4 regions of the Acidovorax radicis genome follow, and region 1 is predicted to be linked to each of the others. Evidence: predicted binding sites of a transcription regulator. Region 1 holds the regulator's gene; each other region holds the start of a gene.
What was found. Region 1 encodes FNR, which switches genes on or off when oxygen is low (the NO sensors DNR and NnrR bind a similar motif). Its sites were predicted from a motif close to TTGATNNNNATCAA; they were not measured.

Region 1 (3,475 bases):
ATTCGCCACCCGGTGCAAAGGCAAAACTGCGCTTGAGCATGGCCATGAGTTCGCGCAGGCCCGCGTCGGACAGGAATGTTGGCGTGCCACCACCCAAGTGCAACTGGCTTACCACCTGCCCGCCACCACAATGTGCAGTGTGCAGATCAATCTCACGGCTCAGATATCGCAGATAAACATCGGCGCGATCATGGTGCTTGGTGATGATCTTGTTGCATGCGCAGTAGTAACACAGCGACTCGCAGAACGGAATATGCACATACAGGGACAAAGGCAACGCTTTCGCCATCGTCCCGGACCGCCGTTGTTCGAGGGCAAGGACGTATTCATCTTGCCCAAAGGCCTCAACAAAACGGTCGGCGGTCGGATAAGAGGTATAGCGGGGCCCTGGCACGTCGAAACGGCGCAGAAGATCAGGCGAAACAGCGGTCATGAGAAGATATCCTTGCGTACATCCAAACTGTGCCGTACCCTTAGCTGCCCGTCCTTGACCTGCATCAATTGATCGCATGTGCCAAACAGCGACAATTTGATGCACGTCACCCGTACCATTGCGGTTGAGACCATGCCATCTCGTGCGGCGCTCGTATAGCGCTTGACACCCCAACCAGTTCACGTGCTTATGAACCCGCTCACCATCAAAGTCGCCTGTTCCAACTGCAATCTGCGGGAACTGTGCATGCCCGTTGGCTTGAATGAAGAGCAGCTCCAGCGCATCGACGAAGTGGTTGCTGTTCGCCGCAAGATAAAACGGGGCGGCACGCTGTTTCGCAATGGCGAAACATTCACTTCGCTGTATGCCATCCGAACGGGTTTCTTCAAGACCTGTGTCGCCACTGAAGATGGCCGCGACCAAGTTACCGGTTTTCAGATGGCTGGCGAGATCATCGGTCTCGACGGCATCGTCAATGATCACCACACCTGCGATGCCGTTGCACTCGAAGACGCCGAGGTCTGTGTAATGCCCTTTGACCGCATCGAAGAATTGTCCCGAGAGGTCACGGCCCTGCAGCACCATGTGCACAAGATCATGAGCCGCGAAATCGTGCGCGAGCACGGCGTGATGCTCCTGCTTGGCAGCATGCGTGCGGAAGAACGTCTTGCTGCGTTTCTTCTGAATTTGGTTCAACGCCTGCACGCTCGCGGTTTTTCGCAGTCTGAACTCGTGCTCCGCATGACACGTGAAGAAATTGGAAGCTATCTCGGGCTCAAACTCGAAACCGTCAGCCGGACGTTCTCCAAATTTGTGGAAGAAGGCGTTGTGGAGGTCAAACAGCGGCACGTCCGCATACTGGATACCGAGGCGCTCAAACGCATCGTCAATAGCCAACAGGCATGCCATTGACCCAGTCTGGGTAGCGAGATTCCTGCCGGTAGGCTGGGCTCCAGCCCATGACTGGTATTTTCAATAGTGCATCAGGAACATGCATTTGTCTTGCGACAGTCGTCTGGCCGCTCACCGTTAGGCACAGGACAGCGGTTCAGCTCGAACGGGGACAATGACAGCAGCGTCGTCAATGCGCCACTGGCCATTGTGATGATCCAGAATATAAAAAAGGCCAGGGTATAGACCCCTTCCCTAGAAAGCGCTAAGGGCTGCCCAAACCAGTGCAGATCCTGCGGATCCACCAATGCAAAAACGAGCATCTCCAGCACCCCTGCCATGAGAAATGCTGGCCATGCAATCCACATCAAGCGTTGCGTCCACATATACATCCCGTCTCTTTTTCATAGGGCCTGCCGCATGGGGGCATGACCGGTGTTTTGTGTTCAGCGGGGTTGATCTTGCACCGGGGTCGCGGCATGGTTACGCCCTTTCATGGCAGGTGCGAGACTTTTCTCAGGGGCTTTCAGCGTCTTGTTGATTTCGATGCCCTGTTGATAGTAATCCTCCGCCACGACCGGATCGGGCCGCGCGATAGCGAGCCACAGAGTGACGAAACCCGCCACGACCACAATGGCAGGGCCGGCAATCACGAGCCATACGTGACCAAACTTCCACCATGGTGCAGCAGGTAACGCACCAGATACAGCGGCAACAGGGGTTGACGACATGGCAATCTACTCCTCAAAACATCTCAATGGGCACCACCACCACCTGGCAGCTAAACCAGTGGGTGGTGGGGACTTGCAAGCTGGTTAACGTGGCACGAGGAAAACAGATTTCTCCGTCACGTGGGCACCAGTTCCAACCGCTTGCACATCAAAATACACCGTGTGCGAGCCTGGCTCAGCAGCTCCATACGGTATTTGCAACCTGACAGCCACCCAACGCGAATCCGCAGCACTGATGGTCACATCGGTATCCGAGGCAACCTCCAGCGCATCCAAACCACGGGCACTGATACGATAAAGTTGCTCTCCCTCGGTGGCATTCATGATCTGTAGGCGGTAAATGTTCTCGAGTTTGCCACCTGCCACGATACGAGACAGCGCAGCACGGTCGCGCACTACATCCACCTTCAGTGGAGTCCGCATCGACAGACTCACAAGCATTCCCACGCACAAGACCAGCAGCGCTGCGCTGTAAATCAATACCCGAGGGCGCAACACGCGTTGCAATATCTGCGACTGCGACCAACGATTGGCAACTGCATTTTGTGTGGAGTACCTGATCAAGCCCTTCGGGTACTGCATTTTTTCCATCACGGTATTACAAGCGTCGACACACAGGCCGCAGCCTATGCATTCATATTGCAATCCATCACGGATATCGATACCGACCGGGCAAACCTGAACACAAAGCGTGCAATCAATGCAGTCACCCAGACCTTTGGCTTTGTAATCCACGGATTTGTTGCGTGGACCGCGGCGCTCACCCCGCTCTACGTCATAAGTAACAATCAATGTATCGCTGTCAAACATGGCGCTCTGAAACCGAGCGTAAGGACACATGTACTTGCATACCTGCTCCCGCATGAAGCCGGCATTGCCATAGGTGGCAAATCCATAAAAAAGCACCCAGAAAACCTGCCACCCACCACTGAAGGCCAGAAGCTCCGGACCCAGCTCGCGGATCGGTACAAAATAGCCCACAAAGGTGAACCCGGTCCACAGCGCAACGACAAGCCAAACAATATGCTTCAGCGATTTTTTGCGAAGCTTCTCAAAGGACCAGGGGCTCTTGTCGAGTCGTAACCGCGCGCTCCGGTCCCCTTCGATTTTGTGCTCAATCCACATGAACATTTCGGTGTAGACGGTTTGCGGGCACGCAAAACCACACCAAAGACGCCCTGCCACGGCCGTAAACAAAAACAGCGACATTGCTGAAATGATCAGCAAGCCGGTCAGATAAATAAAGTCTTGCGGGTAAAGCACCAACCCGAAGATATAAAACCGCCGCGCCCCGAGGTCAAACAACACCATCTGGCGCTGCCCCCACTCCAACCAGGGCAACCCGTAGAAAACGAGCTGCGTGAGAAACACCATAGCCCAGCGCCAACGGGCAAACAGACCTGTGATGGATCGCGGATAA
Region 2 (3,475 bases), 1.8 Mb from region 1:
GTGACGCAGCTGTGGCACGTGGGCCGCATCTCGCACACGGATCTGCAACCCGACAACGGCGCACCCGTGGCGCCCTCGGCCGTCATTGCCAAGTCCAAAACCTATCTGATCGACCGTGCCACGGGCAAGGGCAGTTTTGTGCCCACATCGCACCCCCGCGCGCTTGACGCGTCCGAGCTGCCAGGCATCGTGCACGCCTTTGCTGCTGCGGCGCGCAACGCCGTGGAAACAGCCGACTTTGACGGCGTAGAAATCCACGGAGCCAACGGCTATCTGCTCGACCAGTTCCTGAAAACCGGCGCCAACCAACGCACCGACGACTACGGCGGCAGCATCGTCAATCGCGCGCGCCTGTTGCTGGAGGTGACCCGTGCCGTCGCCGACGCCGTGGGCCATGGCAAGGTGGGCATTCGCCTGTCGCCCGTCACGCCCGCCAACGACATCGTGGACGAAGACCCGCAGCCCCTGTTCGACCACGTGGTGCGCCAGCTCGCCACCATGGGCCTGGCTTACATCCACATCATCGAAGGCGCCACCGGCGGCCCCCGCGAACTGCCTGACCGCCCCTTTGACTATGCCGCGCTCAAGGCCGCCTACCGCACAGCCGGTGGCAAGGGTGCGTGGATGGTCAACAACGCCTACGACGGCGCAATGGCTGAAAAGGCAGTGGCGGATGGCTCGGCAGACATCGTGGCGTTTGGCAAGCTCTACATCGCCAACCCCGACCTCGTCGAACGACTGCGTAGCAAGGCCCCCCTGAACGAGTGGGACCAGAGCACCTTCTACGGTGGTGGCGCTAAGGGCTACATCGACTACCCTAAGCTGAAAGCATCCAAGTAACGGGCAGGCACTGCCTTCGCATCAGGGCCGTGCAAAGCAGCGCACAGCCCTCACCCAAGACCTAACCCAGCCCTATAGGGCTGGGCGCCCGCATCACGATGCGGGTGAACAGGCGGTCATAGGCTGGGTCGCGCGTCTGGCCCGCGGCCAGCGGATTGAAGTTGCTGGCAAACGCCGCGTCAATCGTGGCCCAGTCGGCGGGCTCCAGGTGCTGCTGCGCTGCAGGCAACACCACGGTTTCTTCCAGGCGCATGTGTTCCAGGTAAAAGCGGATGTAAGTCTCCAGCGCCAGCGCAAATGCCTCGCGGCGTGCATCGCCCATCAGCTCCCAAGCCAGCAGCAAATGTTGCAGCTCGCGCACCGCTGACTCGCCGCCCGCGTGGTCGCGATCAAGCTGCGCAATCATCTCAGCGGCCTCGGGGGAGCGCTGCGCCACCTTGGGAAACAGCCACTGCGATTCTTTGGGGTGGTGCTGGCGTTCGGGAAACTCGTCGATGTAGAACAACATCGCCCGCATCACGTCAAAAAACGCAGCGGGCTCGTCGCCCGGGCCCTGGTCCATCATCAAACGCAGCGAGTGCAATACCGCCGCCAGCGACGCATGCTCCTCACGAATGGTTCGCAGACTGATCGACGGCATGGCGCACTCTCCAAGATGACACGAGGCTGCAAGGGTGCCACCACGGGCCCTCCAGCGGCCTGATACAGATCAAGGGTTGAGGTGCCCGGGCCCAAGCCGGCAACAGGGCTCCCGCGTTGCCCCTGGCGGTGTTCAGCAAGCCCCGGCTGGTGCCTGCTGCAGGCACCAGGGTATGCCGATCACCCGATCAAATCTGGTTGCGAAGCCGAACGATGGCCGCGCCCACGGCACTGGAGGCCTGCAAGAACCGTGTGTTGCCGCCAGCGCATCTTCCGCCTCGCCATAGGCGCCCCGGTTGATTGTTCTGGCGATTCCGCCCGCCACCTCATGGAACTCGCGGTGCCGGTCTACCAGCGACTGGAAGGCCGGCAGCCCGGCCATAGGAGCCCCGCCCCTTGCCATGCAGCCAACGGCCCAGCTCGCAGCAATCGTCTTTGCCGATGGTGTCTGCATCGAGCTGCTCGCGTTGCTGGGCCGCCCTACGCAGCTTGGAGCGCCATGGCGCATGCGCCTTGATGGCGGATTAGAGGTCGATGCCAGGGCCCGACGACGGTGCCGCCAGTGCCATGGGGTGCATGCCCCCTGCCTGTCCACCATCGGCCAACCGGAACTGCTGCACCACCTGCGACAGGCGGGCCGCCTGCTCGCGCAGCGACTCGGCGGCAGCGGCAGACTCTTCCACCAGCGCCGCGTTCTGCTGCGTCATGCGGTCGATCTCGCCCACCGACTGGTTCACCTGGCCAATGCCTGCGGACTGTTCCGACGCGGCGGCCGTGATCTCGCCAATGATGTCGCCCACGCGCTGCACGCTGCTGACAATGTCCTTCATCGCAGTGCCCGCCTCTTCCACATGGCGCACGCCACCGTCCACCGCCGTCACGCTGTTGTTGATCAGGCCCTTGATATCGCTGGCCGCTGCAGCCGAACGCTGGGCCAGGCTGCGCACTTCACTCGCGACCACAGCAAAACCACGCCCCTGCTCGCCCGCACGCGCCGCCTCCACCGCAGCGTTCAGCGCGAGGATGTTGGTCTGGAAGGCAATCGAATCGATCAGGCCGATGATGTCGCCGATCTTGCGGCTGGAGGTGGAGATCTCGTGCATGCTGGCCACGGCTTGCTGCACCACACCGCCGCCGTGTGTGGCCATCTGCGAGGCCGACGCGGCCAGCTGGTTGGCCATTTGCGACGAAGAAGCCGTTTGCTGCACGGTGGACGTGAGCTGCGACAGCGAGGCCACGGCCTCTTGCGCATTGCTGGCCGTCTGCTCGGTGCGCTGCGACAGATCCTGGTTGCCCGTGGCGATCTCCTGGCTGGCCGTGGCGATGTTGCCGCTGGCATCACGCACCTGCGCTACCAATGCGCCCAGGCCCTGCTGCATGTCGCGCAAAGCGCGTTGCAAGTCGGCCACTTCGTCCTTGCCCTCGGCAGCAATCTGCTGCGACAAGTCCCCGCCCGCGATCGCCTGGGCCATCTTGCGCGCGTCTTCCAGCGGGTTGCAGATCGAATTCATGTTCATCAGCGTGGTGGGCACCACCACCAGCACGGTAATCAACACCGCCAGCACAAACAGCCATTTGGTCTGGCTGGAGACTTCGCCTTGTTGCTCCACGGCCTTGGCGACCTCATTGCGCAACACCGTGTCCAGCTCCACCATCAATTTGTCTGCCTGGTCAAACTCGGCAATGGCCTTGCCACTCATGCGGTTGGCAATGGTGGCGGTGTCGTAGCCACTGGCTTCAAGCTGGCGGGCCACGTGGGCAAACTGGTCTTTGTAGCTGTCGAGCTTGCCAATAATGTTGCGCGCCACGGCGTTGTCGGCATCTTCTTCACCTTCCAGAAACTTGCTGGCGGTCTTTTTGGCCTTCTCGTGGCTGGCCTGCCATTTGGCAAAAGCGGCCTTCACGGCTTCAGGCTTTTCGTAGCCGATGATCATGTCTTTTTCGTACTGGCGGATGGCGCCCATCTCGCCACGCAACTCGGCCATGTTGCTGACCT
Region 3 (3,475 bases), 1.8 Mb from region 1:
GAAGTAGTCCCAGATGCTTTGCCAAAAGGCGTCGAGATCGGTGGTGGACCAGCGCCAGAGGGCGTCGTAGCTGTCGAACTGCAGGCCACGCGTGTCGCGCAGCCAGTTCTGGTACAGGCGGATCTGGGGAATGAAAGGCAGGGTGTTTTGTTTTGTCTCCATGGCGACGCAGCGTACCAGCGCGCTGGGGTGTTGACCACGCCACGCCGTCTCCGAATTGACATGGCAAGCCACGCGACGGGCCATGCGGAATGTGCAGGGCAGATGGCCTGCGGACCGCACGCGCCAAAAGTCCCCGTCCGCAGGCACGTGCCAGGTGTGTGGCAGGTACCTATACTTCGCGCCACGGCCCGGCGGGGGCGTGGCACCGGGGCAGCGTGGTTGCGCCCTGCCAGCGCACCCCCGTGGCCGGGAATGCGCGCATGCGCGCTGTGGTCGATTTTTTTGTGGGGCCCCTGGCCCGTCGCTCTGATGCAAATGCTCCTGTCCGCCTGGCCCGTTCTGGCCCTGTTGTTGCCTGCACTGTGGCTGGTGTCGGCGCTTGTTTTTCTGGCCAAGGGCAACCGGCGGGCGTTTGCGCACCTGATGGCCCTGTTGGCCTGTTTTCTGATCGGCGCGCTGCTGATGGAGTTCTTCACCTTCATGGGCGCCCTCATGGCCCGCTCGGGCAGCCAGCACGCCACGCCCACGCTGGGCACCGGCACGCGCCAGTTGCTGGAGACGATGGCCAACCCGCGCTCCATCACCGCGCCGCCGCTGTCGCTGGCGGCTTTTGCGGCGTACAGCATCCCCGTGGCCTACCTGTGCCTGCTGGTCATCTGGGGGCTGCATCTGCGCGGCAAGAAGTCGGGTCCGGCCAAAAAGAAATCAGCCACCAAAACGCCGCGCAAGACGGCAAAAGCCTGAGTCGGCACAGCGGCGCTCGGGGCTGTTGCGGCCACATTTGGGCATTTTTGGCCTCCAGCGCTTTATCCATAAGCGCAAGCAGCTATTGATTACATAGCAAACCAGGCGCCGCGACTTGATGCAGGGCAAACCGTTGTGCGCCACAGGCGCCCACAATGGCCCGCTGCTTTTCCCTTGTTTTGTGCCATGACTCCACACAGCGACGTCCTCATCGTCGGCGCAGGCCCGGCCGGCCTGTCGCTGGCCGTTTCCCTCGCCCAGGCCGGTTTTGCCACCACCGTGGTCGAGCAGCAGAGCGACAGCGCGCTGGCCGCGCCCGCGCCTGATGGCCGCGAGATTGCCCTGACCCACCCCAGCAGAGACACCCTGCAGCGGCTGGGCAGCTGGGCGGGCCTTGCCGCCCACGAGGTCGGTGAAATCCGCGAAGCGCAGGTGCACGACGGCCCTGTGGGGCTGCACAGCGCCTTGCAGCTGCACACCCCGGGCGCACCCGGTGCCTCGGATACCACGGGGCACGGTGCGCTGGGTTTTATCGTGCCCAACTTCGCGCTGCGCCGCACCGCTTACGAGGTGGCGGCGCGCACCCGCGGCGTGCACATCATCAGCAACGCCCAGGTCACACGCGTGGCCACGCAGGGGGCCCAAGCCGAACTCGACTACCTGCCCGTGGGCGCGGCAAGTGACGCGGTGCCCGCCACACCCGCACAGCCCCAGCGCCTGTGCGCCCCGCTGCTGGTGGCGGCCGACAGCCGCTTCTCGGCCACCCGCCGCCAGCTGGGCATTGGTGCACAGATGAGCGACTTTGGCCGCACGGTCATTGTCAGCCGCATGCGCCACACCCTGCCCCATGGCAACGTGGCGCACGAGTGTTTTGGCTACGAACGCACGCTGGCCGTGCTGCCGCTGCCCGATGCACCCGACGGGCACCCCCTGTGTTCGGTGGTGGTCACTGCGGGCACGGCCGATGCCGCCGCCCTGATGGCGCTGAGCCCCGAGGCCTTCGCCGCCCAGGTGCAAGCGCAGTTCAACGGGCGCCTCGGCCCCATGGCACTGCAAGGCGAGCGCCACGCCTACCCTTTGGTGGCCACGTATGCACAGCGTTTTTCAGGCCACCGCTGTGCCTTGCTGGGCGATGCCGCCGTGGGCATGCACCCGGTCACGGCGCATGGCTACAACCTGGGCCTGGCCGGTGTGGAGCGGTTGACCGCCGCCCTGGTCAGCGCACGCCAGCAAGGGCAGGACATCGGCAGTACCGATGCCCTGGCCGTGTACGCCCGGGCGCACCACCGCCACGCCTGGCCGATCTACCAGGGCACCAATGCCATCGTGCGCCTGTACACCGACGCCCGCCCGGTGCCGCGCCTGCTGCGGCAGTTGGTGCTGCAGGGAGCCCGGCGCCTGCCGCCGCTGCAGGCCGCCATCGTGGGACAGCTGACAGGCAAGGCCCCCGCGTGGACGCGGTTGCTGGCGCCTGGGCCGACGGCAGACCTGCGCAAGGTGTAGCGGCCAGCGCCAACCTCTACGGGCTTTCGGACAGTGGCCCCTCAACATCCACACGGACAGCGACTTTTCAGCAGCACACACTCTGCAACTGGCGCAGCCCAAGCCAGTGCCACCGTGGAACTGGCTTTGCCAGGCCACGGGTGGCGTCCCCCTACGGGCGAAGGCGCCAAAGGCGACTCAGGGGGGCTTCAATCCTTCACGCCCAGCGTCGCCAGGCCATACAGTGGCGCGCCGAGCCAGGGGCGCCACAGCGTGTCCATGGCCATGCCCGCCCAGCCATATCCCTCCGCAGCGCTCTGCTCGCGCAACAGCTGCAGGCGCGGGTGCACAGCGGCCAGCTCGGCCATGCGGCCCACGCCCCAGCAAAACGCCGCGCCCGTGGGGCGCATGCTGGGGCAACGGGCAGCAAAGCCCACGGTATGGCGCGCCATCACATCCAGCACCATGCGCGACCCAGGGGGTGCGCACTGCGCAAACTCGGCCAGCACGGCGTTCGCCTGCTCGGGCTGCAAGTACATCAGCACCCCTTCACACACCAGCAGCACGGGAAGCACCGGCAGCCCATGGGCCGACTCAGGCAGCCCCAGCCGCTGCCACCAGCCCGGCTGCGCCAGGTCCACCTCGGCCTGGCGCGCGCGCGGGCAACGCAGGGGCAGCAACTGCTGGCGCAGCGCTATCACCTCGGGCAGATCGGCGTCCAGCCAGTGGTTGGCACCCGTATCCAACCATTGAAAGTGATGGGCCAGGCCGCACCCCAGGTTAACGCCCAGCGCGTGTGGATGCTCGGCAAAAAAGGCCCGCCCCGCCTCCTTGATGGAGCGGGTGCGCCACAGCACATTGAGCACCGTGGGCAAGTCGTCCAGGGTCGCATTCACGTCGGCGCCCAACTGGGTCAGCAACGCCTGGGCCACGGCATCGTGGCAATCGAGCCAGGGAAAATAACGCCCGCCATAGGCGCGCGCGGCCAGCGGGATCAGCAGGGTGCTGGGCACGGGGTGCAGTTGCGCGCGCTGCAGCAGGCTGGAGGCGCGGCCGGCCGGGCCTGCAGGTGGCGCAGGGCTGCGCG
Region 4 (3,475 bases), 370 kb from region 1:
CCCATTGGTGCCACCGGCGCGCTCATCACCGTCAAGGCCATCTACGAGCTGCACCGCATCCAGGGCCGCTACGCGCTGGTGACGATGTGCATCGGCGGCGGCCAGGGCATTGCAGCGATTTTTGAACGCATCTGAGGCATCGCCCAGCGGATGGTGGCGGTGGGGGCAGCGATGGCGCTGCGTCTGCCATCGCCACCGGCGATGCTGCCACCCGCTATTGGCAAGGCAAGCCCTGCGCAGGATCAGCGATCATGCGTAGCTGGCACCAAGACCAACTGAGCGCAGCGCGCCCGCGCAACCGCTTTATCCATTGAACCGACAGAGACAAACCCCACCATGATTCGCACCCTGCTTTCCTTTGCCACACTCGCCTTTGCCGTGGGCGCCACAGCCCATGCCCAAGCGCCAACGCCCGCTGCCGCCTACCCCAACAAACCCGTCCGCCTGATCGTGCCCTTCCCGCCCGGCGGCGGCACCGACATCCTCTCGCGCCTGGTGGCCACCAAACTCACCGAAACCGCCAAATGGACGGTCGTGGTCGACAACAGGGCGGGTGCGGGTGGCACCATCGGCATCACCGAAGCGGTCAAGGCCGCGCCCACGGGCTACGACCTGGTGATGGGCCAGAAGGACAACCTGGTCATCGGCCCCTGGCTCTACAAGAACCTGCCCTGGGATCCCACCAAGGACCTGACCGCCGTGGCCCACGTGGCCTACACGCCCGTGGTCATTGCCACCAGCATCAACTCCAAGTTCAAGACCCTGGCCGATGTGGTGGCCGCAGCCAAGGCCGCGCCCGGCAGCATCACCTATGGCTCCCCCGGCAACGGCACGTCCATCCACCTGGCGGGCGATCTGTTTGAAAAGGCGGCGGGCGTGAAGCTGAGCCATATCCCCTACAAGGGCTCGAACCCCGCTTTGATGGATGCCTTGGCCGGCAACGTGGACCTGCTGGTGTCCTCGCTGCCCTCCGCCATGGGTCAGATCAAGTCCGGCAAGCTGCGCCCCTTGGCCGTGACGTCGGCCAAGCGCAGCTCGTCGCTGCCCGACGTGCCCACCGTGGCTGAATCAGGCTTCAAGAACTTTGACGTCAGCACCTGGTATGGCGTGTTGGCCCCCGCAGGCACCCCGGCGAGCGTGGTCAACACCCTCAACGCCGAGATCAACAAGCTGCTGGCCACCGCCGACATGAAGGCCGCCATCCAGGCCCAGGGCGCAGAGCCACAGGCCATGTCGGCGGCACAGTTCGGCGCGTTGCTCAAGACCGACTACGCCAAGTGGAAGGGCATCGTGGAAGCCTCTGGCGCAAAAATCGAGTAACCCCCCCTGAGGCGCCTGGGGCGCCTTCCCCCGAGGGGGACGCACCCGGTGGCCTGGCTAAGCCAGTTCCACGGGTGCACTGGTTTGAGGCGCGCCTAGTCCACGACAGTGGTGGGTTGCGGGTGATGCGCGGCATCATTGAGACCTGAAATGCAAAACGGCTCCTTTCGGAGCCGTTTGTCATGGAGCAATGGCGCTCAGTCCCTGACCACCAGCACCGGGATATGCACCACACCCAGCACGCGCTGCGTGACGCTGCCCAGCACCAGCTTTTCCAGGCCACGGCGGCCGTGCGAGCCCATCACGATGAGGTCGGCGCCCGTGCTTTCCAGCGCGCGCAAGATGCCGTCGTGCACCGCATGGCCCTCGCCCACCACGACCGTCACCTGCACACCAGCCTCTGCCATCGCCTTCTTGGTGGCGTCGAGTGCTGCATTGGCTTCGGCCGTGGCTGCGCTGATGTACTGCGCCTGGCCATAAGCGAAATCGGCGCCCACACCAGTGAAGGGATACGGGTCGATAACATACACCGCTGTCACGGCGCTGCCGAAGGTCTTGGCAAGGCCTGCGGCCTTGGATACGGCCAGCATCGAGGTCTTGGAGCCGTCGACAGGAACCAGAATGTGTTTGAACATGGTGCTTCTCCTTGGGTTGAATGGTGAGCGGGCTAGTGGCCCGGCTGAACACCAGTGTGAACGTCCACCATACCCGGCATCTTGATCCGTATCAAATCAGGGGCACTCATCCGCCATGGCGACGGGGTCGGCCCAGGCGCCAGAAAGCGGGTTCCGTCAGATATTCGCCGTTGCCGGTGTTGGGCCCATCACCTCAGCGCCCTGGAAGTTGCCGCGCCGGCAGGTCACCACCAGCGTGTCGCGGTAGCCACCGTCGGCCAGCGGCTGAATGGGGGTGGACTCATGGATCATGCGGGCATCATCGAGCAGCAGCAGCGACCACGGCTGCGTGAGCGTGAAACGCTGGCCGCCAGGCCCCGCGGCCTCAAACACACGCGTCTCCCCGCCTTTGACGCCCTCTCGCCCCACCAGGAACACCGCCACCAGATCCACACCATCGCGGTGTGCGCCCTCGGGCGTTGGGCGGCCGATGCCGTCCGTGGTGTCGATGCGGAACTGGTGCGCCTCCACAAACCACGGTGCGGGTGCGTCCGCGCCCGCAAACACGGCGTCGGAGACCCCGGCCAGCGCGGCCAGCAGCCGCTGCCACACCGGCTTGACCACCGTGGTGGGCTCCATGGGGGCAAACCAGCGCTCCATGCCACCGTGCAAGGCGTTGTACTCCACGGGCTGCCAGTGAGCGCGGTGAGGCACTTGCCGGGCTTGCCCATCCTGCACCACAAAACAGGCGTGGCGCCGGCGGCGATAGCGGCCACCGTCTTTCAAGAAATCATCGGGCGGCAGCGTCGCCCAGTCGCCATTGAGGCCCATTAACTCTGACAGATCACAACCCACCCATTGGGCCACGGCCGCCGGAGAAAGCACGGCATAACCGCCCTGGCGCAGCTGGCTGACAACATCGGAAGGGGTGGTGAACGGAGGGGAAAAGGTGACTTGGGCCATAGGGGCTCAAGCTTAACCGCAGGCGCTGGGCCGCCTGCGGTGATGGCGCATTGCCAACGAACGCCCACCGGCGTTCGTCAAAGAGGGCGTGGCGCGCAGGCCCCGCTCAATCCCGGTGGCCGTGGCCCTTGCCACGCCCTTCACCGCGGTCATCACCTCGGCCATGTCCACGCCCGTTGTAACGGTCGTGTTTGCCGCCGCCGTGGCGGCGGTCATCGTCCCAGCGGCGGTCATCACGCCCGCGTGGGCCCGGGTATGGGTTGCCGCGCCGTGGTGGCGGCTCCTGCACAAAGTACACGGGCTGATTGCAGGCGTTGTAACGGGCGCAGTGCTTGCCCCAGTTCTTGGCGTGGCCTGGCGGCACATACAGGTAGATGGGCGCACGAGGCACCATGACAGCCGGGCGCTGGATGATGACGGGCTCGGCATAGATCAGCGGCGGCGGTGGCGCATTGCCGATATTGATGCGGCCATACACGCCGGGCGCCAGCTCGCCCCCCACCGTGGCATTGACATAGGCTTGTGCATGGGCACCGCCAGCGGCAGCGAGCAGCAGGGCAGCAGCGGCTCCGGAAACA

Region 2: the regulator FNR is predicted to act here: its motif matches at 1,540-1,553, upstream of KI609_RS00365 (hemerythrin domain-containing protein).
Region 3: the regulator FNR is predicted to act here: its motif matches at 1,022-1,035, upstream of ubiM (5-demethoxyubiquinol-8 5-hydroxylase UbiM).
Region 4: the regulator FNR is predicted to act here: its motif matches at 2,037-2,050, upstream of KI609_RS13320 (universal stress protein).

What each region holds. Positions count from the first base shown of each region.
Region 1 is NZ_CP075184.1:3,285,066-3,288,540, forward strand. Features, by position in the region: gene hemN (oxygen-independent coproporphyrinogen III oxidase) at 1-433, opposite strand, end outside; gene fnr (fumarate/nitrate reduction transcriptional regulator Fnr) at 623-1,345, shown strand; gene KI609_RS15010 (hypothetical protein) at 1,417-1,710, opposite strand; gene KI609_RS15015 (FixH family protein) at 1,771-2,055, opposite strand; gene ccoG (cytochrome c oxidase accessory protein CcoG) at 2,140-3,475, opposite strand, start outside.
Region 2 is NZ_CP075184.1:80,207-83,681, reverse strand. Features, by position in the region: gene KI609_RS00370 (alkene reductase) at 1-840, shown strand, start outside; gene KI609_RS00365 (hemerythrin domain-containing protein) at 902-1,480, opposite strand; gene KI609_RS00360 (methyl-accepting chemotaxis protein) at 2,004-3,475, opposite strand, start outside.
Region 3 is NZ_CP075184.1:130,513-133,987, reverse strand. Features, by position in the region: gene KI609_RS00600 (acetoacetate--CoA ligase) at 1-162, opposite strand, end outside; gene KI609_RS00595 (hypothetical protein) at 472-906, shown strand; gene ubiM (5-demethoxyubiquinol-8 5-hydroxylase UbiM) at 1,093-2,409, shown strand; gene KI609_RS00585 (class I SAM-dependent methyltransferase) at 2,598-3,475, opposite strand, start outside.
Region 4 is NZ_CP075184.1:2,919,293-2,922,767, forward strand. Features, by position in the region: gene bktB (beta-ketothiolase BktB) at 1-135, shown strand, start outside; gene KI609_RS13315 (Bug family tripartite tricarboxylate transporter substrate binding protein) at 337-1,320, shown strand; gene KI609_RS13320 (universal stress protein) at 1,518-1,955, opposite strand; gene KI609_RS13325 (2OG-Fe dioxygenase family protein) at 2,112-2,897, opposite strand; gene KI609_RS13330 (hypothetical protein) at 3,004-3,475, opposite strand, start outside.